Regions from separate parts of the Actinoplanes sp. CA-252034 genome, predicted to be linked through region 2. Evidence: riboswitches for the same ligand, from Rfam matches in the RefSeq annotation. Region 2 holds a riboswitch; each other region holds the start of a gene.

Region 1 (2,260 bases), 3.1 Mb from region 2:
GCCCACCCCGACGACGCCGCCGCGGCGGCCGCGCTCCGCGCCGCGGTCCATCCCTATCTGGTCCGTGGCGAGGCCTCCACCCGCCGCATGTTCGCCGATCCACCACCCGGCGGGAACCGGATCCACCTGCTGGCCGAGCGCGACGGCGAGATCATCGGCCTGGTCTCGGCCTTCCGGGACACCCGCTCGGCGGACGCCGGCTTCGGCCGGATCGCGTTGCAGGTGCACCCACGGCGCCGAGGCCGGGGGATCGGCTCGGCCCTGCTCACCGAGGCGATCACCCACCTGCGGTCGATCGGGGTGTGCCGGGCGAGCAGTTGGGCGGCGCCGGAGGCGGTCGGGTTCGCCCGCGCCCACGGGTTCGAGCCGTCCCGCGAGATGCGCTTCTCGGCCCTGGATCTGACCGGGTTCGGCGACCGGCCGTTCCTTCCCGCGCCGGCCGGGATCCAGATGGTGCGGCTGCGCGAGCTGGCGGAGAAGGCGCTGTACGAGGCGGATGTGGCCGCCGCGACCGACGAGCCCGGTGAGACCCCGCCGCAGCCGACGCCCTATCCGCTGTGGCGCTACGAGATCTGGGACGAACCGGGCCTGGACCGGGACGCCAGCACCGCGGCCGTGGCCGACGGCGAGATCGTGTCGTTCTCGCTGGTGCTGCGTGACGGCGACCGGATGTGGTCGGACATGACCGCCACCGTCCCGGCTCATCGCGGCCGCGGCCTGGCCCACCTGGTGAAGACGGCAGCGCTGCGCCGGGCCGCAGCCTCCGGTGTACGCACCGCCTACACCAGCAACGACGAGGAGAACGCGCCGATGCTCGCGGTCAACAACCGTCTCGGCTACCGCCCGGTCGGCACCCAGATCTCCTGCCTCGCCGAGATATGACGACCGGCCGGGAGTGAGGACGACCGGCGGGGGTGAGGCCGACCGGCCGGGGGAGAAGGAGGTCGCTCACACCTCGGGAACTTCCTGTGGCGTTCGCGGGATCTCGTCGTAAGGTGTTGGAAACAACTGAATACCTCATCCAGAGGGGCAGAGGGATACGGCCCGACGAAGCCCCGGCAACCACCGCGCAGCGATTCTCGATGACGAGCCGCGCGTGGCAGGTGCTAATTCCGTCCCCGTTACGGCAGGTCGCCGCGGGGAAAGATGAGAGGAAACTCTAATGACGTCTGTCGTCGACGTACCCTCCACCGCCTCCACCTCGCCCGCTCGCGGCCTCGTCTGTCGTGCCTGCGGCGCTGAGTATCCTCTCGCCGCGCAGCACGCCTGTTACGAGTGTTTCGGCCCGCTCGAGGTCGCCTACGACGAGGCGGCGCTCGCGCGGGTGACCCGGGCCCAGATCGAGGCGGGCCCGCAGAACATCTGGCGTTACGCGGCTCTGCTGCCGGCGGGCCAGGACCCGGCGACCCGGGTGACCCTCGATCCCGGTCTGACCCCGCTGGTGGCCGCCCCGCAGCTGGCCGCCGCGGTCGGCATCGAGGCCCCGCTCTACGTCAAGGACGACTCGCAGAACCCGACGCACTCGTTCAAGGACCGGGTCGTCTCGGTGGCCCTCACCGCGGCCAAGGAGCTGGGCTTCAACCGGTTCTCCTGCGCCTCGACCGGCAACCTGGCCAACTCGGTCGCCGCCCACGCGGCCCGGGCCGGTGTGCCGAGCATCGTCTTCATCCCGGCCGACCTCGAGCAGGGCAAGATCATCACGACCGCGGTGTACGGCGGTGAGCTGGTCGCCATCGAGGGTTCCTACGACGACGTGAACCGGCTGTGCAGCGAGCTCGTGGAGACCGACGAGTTCGAGGACACCGCGTTCGTTAACGTGAACGTCCGCCCGTTCTACGCCGAGGGCTCCAAGACGCTGGGCTACGAGGTGGCCGAGCAGCTGGGCTGGCGCATTCCGGCCCAGGTGGTCATCCCGATGGCCTCCGGCGAGCTGCTCACCAAGGTGGACAAGGCGTTCAGCGAGCTGGTCGAGATCGGACTGGCCGAGGCCCCGGAGGGCGGCTGGACCGTCTTCGGCGCCCAGTCCGAGGGCTGCAACCCGATCGCGGTCGCCCTGCACGCCGACACCGACGTGATCACCCCGGTGAAGCCGACCGGCATCGCCAAGTCCCTCAACATCGGCGACCCGGCCGCCGGGCCGTACGCGATCGAGGCCGTCAAGCGCACCGGCGGGTGGATGGACTACGCGAACGACGAGGAGATCCGCGCGGGCATCCGGCTGCTGGCCGAGACGACCGGCATCTTCGCCGAGACCGCCGGC
Region 2 (2,260 bases):
GGGAGCTTTCGAGTCAGGGCCCGCACCCCGTCGCCGTCGATCAGCCGCCGAGTCCCCGACCGCACAGCCGCGCTTAGAAATGACCGTCCCGTCGGCCATCGCTCGGCACGGTTAGGGTCTGCCGCCGAACAACTCGCTGTATAACGGCGGCGATTCGCAGCCCGCCCTCCTCGACGGACGGACGGCAGCCCAGTCCTGGCAGCAGAAGCTGGCTCACCACCACTGCCAAGCGACAAATCAGTAGCCCGCGGTTTGTCCGTCGACAGGTCCTTGTGCGTGCCGAGCGGCGCGTGAGCGTGGGCTCCGGTCCTCAACTGGCACAGCCAGCCGCGAGAAACGAAACCCGAAGCCGACCGCTTCTTGCGCCAATCGTCCCGCCCTCCCCGGCCGGCAACCTGTCATCTCCGTGGCAGCGCCCGTCGGTGGTGGTCGATGTCCAGCCGTAGCTGCACCCGATCGTTGGTGTGGGCGGGCATGGTGCCGGGGCCGGGGCCGTGGCCGTGGCCGTGGCCGTGGGTGTGCCCGCTGCCGGGTGCGGGTTCGATCATCGCCCATCGATGGGTGGTAAGCGTGCCCGGACCGGGCAGCGAGTGCATCAATCGTCCAGAACTCGGCTGTCGGGCCACCGGACCTGCCAACTGAGGGTGTCCGCGGCGGCGCGATGTCGGCCCTGGCAACCTGCCGGGCGTTCGAGTAGTGGCCGGCGCTACGGGTGGGGCGCTGGGGAACGGGGCGCTGCGGAAACGGAACGCGGGGGCGCTGCGGAAACGGGGCGCTGCGAAACAGGGCGCGCATGGTGGGGCGGTGCGGGAACGGGGCGCGCATGGTGGGGCGGTGCGGGAGCAGGGTGCGGGTGGTGGGGCGGTGCGGAAACAGGTCGCTGCTGGGGCGCTGCGGAAACGGGGCGCGGGTGGTGGGGGCTGCGGAAACGGGACGCTGGGAGCGGATTGGCGGTGGTATGTTGCGCGCAGGTCATGAGTGCCAGCGTCAAGCCCCGGCTTGCTGGCCGGCAACCCTCCGCTTCGTGGGCGGGGTGCCCCGGGTGATGACCGGGTTCGGTGCGGTTCGCGCCGGGCAAGCCGCGACCCCGAGGGGACTCTCATGGATCATTCTGTGCTGCACGGCCGTCTTGTTCGTCTCGAGCCGCTGGGCAAGTGTCACGCCGCCGGGCTTGCCGTGGCTGCTGAGGAGTCGCGGGACTCCTACGACTGGACGTGGGTGCCGACCGCCGCGACCGTCGACGGATACATTGCGGAGCAGATCGGGCGGGACGGCTTGACTCCGTACGCGCAGATCTGTCTTCGGACCGGCCGGGCCGTCGGGGTGACCGCCTATTGGGATCCGCGCGGGAAGCCGCTGGCCGCGATCGATGTCGGTTTCACCTGGCTGGCCGCGTCGGCTCAGGGGTCCGGGATCAATCTTGAGGCCAAGTATCTGCTGTTCAAGAACGCTTTCGAGAACTGGGGCGCGCAGCGGGTGGGGATGAGCACGGACGCGCGTAACGCCCGGTCACGGTCAGCGATCGTGGGCGTGGGCGCGCGGTTCGAGGGTGTGCTGCGGAACTGGTCGCGCTCGTGGGCGCCGGGGGAGGAGGGCCGGCTGCGGGATTCGGCGCTGTTCTCCGTGGTGACCGAGGAATGGCGGGAATGTCGCGCCTACCTGGAACATCGGCTGTCCGAGACGCGATAGGACACCGGGCGCAGCGCGGCATCGGGCCGATCCGTACCGGAGAGCGGCGGCTCCCGCCCTCCGGTACGGGGGGTCAGCTGGAGCAGGTGTTGAGCATGGTCTGCAACGCGGTCTTCTCCGACGACTGGAGTGTCAGCGAGTAGTAGTACTTCACCGCGATCCACATCTTGGCGTAGGTGCACCGGTACGAGGTGACCGACGGCTGCCACGTCGACGGGTCCTGGTCGCTCTTGGACTGGTTGACGTTGTCGGTGACCGCGATCAGCTGCGGGCGGGTCAGGTCGTTGGCGAAGCTCTGCCGCCTGCTGGTGGTCCACGCGCTCGCGCCGGAACGCCACGCCTCGGCGAGCGGCACCACGTGGTCGATGTCGAGGTCGGAGGCCGCGGTCCAGGTCGCGCCGTCGTAGGACGAATACCACGAGCCGGAGGTGGCGGCGCACGCGGAGCTGACGACCACGTTGGAGCCGTCCCGCTTCAGGACCGTCTCGCGGGTGTTGCAGGTCCCGGAGATGGTGATCCAGTGCGGAAACAGATCACGATCGTAGGTGCTCGCGTTGGCCTCGGCCGCGAC
Region 3 (2,260 bases), 4.3 Mb from region 2:
GTCGCGAAGTCGACGTACGCGCACGGCAGGTTCGTCGCCCGGTTGAAGTCGAGCGTGACCGTGCCGTCCTCGGCGGGCGCGGCGACGGCCAGGCTCCGGTTGGCCGCGTAGGTGGTCAGCCCCGAGGTCGCGTCGGTGAACAGCACGGACAGCGACCCGGGAGCGGTCCCGTTGAACGCGATGAGCGACAGCTGCTCGCCGCCCACCTCGAACTCGACCCGGCCCGGCGACTCGTAGACGTGCTCGATGCCCTCGGCCACCGAGCCCACCGTGGTCGGCTGTGGCTCGTCGAACCGCACGAACCGCCCGGTCACGACCCACTTCTCGTCGGCCGGGTAGGCGGGCGTGCCGGTGTAGGCGGTGAGCAGCGGGCTCCTCGGGCTCCGCGGCCGCACCACGTCGTGACCACCGCGCCGGGCGATCTCGATGTGCACGTCGCCGTGCTCCACGATCACGTCGCCGCGTTCCTCGATCGGCTCGAACGTGTGCGTGCCGGTGATCGTGCCGGTGGCGGTGGTCAGGGACTCACCCTCGGCCAGGGCGACGGTGACCCCGGACGGCCCGGTGCTCCACGCGCCGGGGGCGTCGTCGAAGCTCTGCGGCGTCTCGGTGAGCCAGTGCAGGCCGGTGATCGCGAGGAAGCCGTGCGGATCGGCGCGCCGCTTCTCGTGCCCGGTGTGCCATTGGTCCCACTGCTGCTGGAACGAGGTCGTCATGCACACGACTCTATTCCCTACTCGTCGCGTGGGAAATGGACGGTGGACGTGACATCTGCTAATTTCGGCTGCAGGTCATGAGTGCCAGCGCGTAGCCCCGGCTTGCTGGCCGGCAACCCTTCCGTTCGCGACGGGGTGCCCCGGGTGAGGACCGGGCCGTCTGTCGACCGACAGCGGCAAACGGCGAACCCGTGGAGGCGCGGTCATGCCATCTTCCCCACTCGACGTCATCGGTGCCGACGATGAGCTCGATTTCGTGCACCTCGACTACGCGGCGTCGGCCCCCTGCGTGCGGGCGGCCGCCGACGCGGTGCAGGACCTGCTTCCGCGGTACGGCAGCGTGCACCGTGGCACCGGAGTGCGCTCGCAGGCGTCCACCCTCGCCTACGAGCTGGCCCGCGACGTGGTGGCCGAGTTCACCGGCGCCCGCCCCGGCGACACGGTGATCTTCACCCGCAACACCACCGACGCCCTCAACCTGCTGGCCCGGGCCCTGCCCGCGGGCGCCACCACCGTGCAGTTCGACGGCGAGCACCACGCCAACCTGCTGCCCTGGCCGAACCCGCTTCGCCTGCCCGCCCCCGCCTCGCCGGACGAGGCGGTCACGGCGCTCAAATCGGCGCTCGACGGGCTGACCGGGCCGGTGGTGTTCACCGTCACCGGGGCGAGCAACGTGACCGGCGAGGTGTGGCCGGTGCGTGAGCTCGCCGACGTGGCGCACTCGTACGGCGCCCGGGTCGTCGTCGACGCCGCCCAGCTCGCCCCGCACGTGCCCGTCGACCTCGACGACCTGGGCGCCGACTACCTCGCCTTCTCCGGCCACAAGCTGTACGCGCCGTTCGGTGCCGGGGTGCTGGTGGGCCGCTCCGACTGGCTGGACGCGGCTGAGCCGTACCTCGCCGGTGGGGGCGCGAGCGCCGCGGTCGGTGACCGTCCCGGTGACCTGGCCTGGGCGACCGGGCCCGCCCGGCACGAGGGCGGCACCCCGAACCTGCTCGGCGCGGTGTCGCTGGCCGCGGTCTGCGAGGCGCTCACCGCGGCCGGCCGGGCGACGCTGCACGAGCACGAGCAGCGGCTCCTGGCCCGGCTGCGGGCCGGGCTGGCCGGCGTGCCCGGGGCGATCGAGGTGAGCCTGTTCGGCCCGGACCACCCGCGGGTCGGCATCGTGTCGCTGGCGCTGCCCGGCCACGATCCGGCCGCGGTGGCCCGGAGGCTGAGCCGCGAGCACGGCATCGGCGTACGGGCCGGCCAGTTCTGCGCCCACCCACTGGTCCGCCGCCTGACCGGGTCGTACCGGACCGGTGCGTGCGGCGACGGCGTGCCCGGCCTGCTGCGGATCAGCTTCGGCCTGGGCAGCACCGGCGAGGACGTCGACCGGGCGGTCGCGGCGCTGGCCGCGGTGGTCGGGACGGTTCGCACCTGAGCTACAACCGGCGGGTCCTGTGACCGGACCCCCATCCGGCCGATGCTCCGTTCGTGGCGACGTGGATGGCGAGGCTCCGCGACCGGCTTCCGGCCGGCGGGAGGCTCAACGACGAGGACTG

The links. Region 2 has a riboswitch for S-adenosylmethionine ahead of ACQPZW_RS33110 (GNAT family N-acetyltransferase). Riboswitches for the same ligand answer to the same signal wherever they lie in the genome.
Region 1: another riboswitch for S-adenosylmethionine. It lies ahead of thrC (threonine synthase); the one in region 2 lies ahead of ACQPZW_RS33110 (GNAT family N-acetyltransferase).
Region 3: another riboswitch for S-adenosylmethionine. It lies ahead of ACQPZW_RS13225 (aminotransferase class V-fold PLP-dependent enzyme); the one in region 2 lies ahead of ACQPZW_RS33110 (GNAT family N-acetyltransferase).

What each region holds. Positions count from the first base shown of each region.
Region 1 covers NZ_CP191846.1:10,329,187-10,331,446, reverse strand. Annotated here, with positions in the region: gene ACQPZW_RS46805 (GNAT family N-acetyltransferase) at 1-882, shown strand, start outside; SAM riboswitch class I at 1,015-1,153, shown strand; gene thrC (threonine synthase) at 1,163-2,260, shown strand, end outside.
Region 2 covers NZ_CP191846.1:7,270,152-7,272,411, reverse strand. Annotated here, with positions in the region: gene ACQPZW_RS33115 (hypothetical protein) at 399-548, opposite strand; SAM riboswitch class IV at 971-1,087, shown strand; gene ACQPZW_RS33110 (GNAT family N-acetyltransferase) at 1,102-1,689, shown strand; gene ACQPZW_RS33105 (HNH endonuclease family protein) at 1,763-2,260, opposite strand, start outside.
Region 3 covers NZ_CP191846.1:2,942,021-2,944,280, forward strand. Annotated here, with positions in the region: gene ACQPZW_RS13220 (DUF1684 domain-containing protein) at 1-716, opposite strand, end outside; SAM riboswitch class IV at 790-905, shown strand; gene ACQPZW_RS13225 (aminotransferase class V-fold PLP-dependent enzyme) at 922-2,139, shown strand; gene ACQPZW_RS13230 (putative bifunctional diguanylate cyclase/phosphodiesterase) at 2,193-2,260, shown strand, end outside.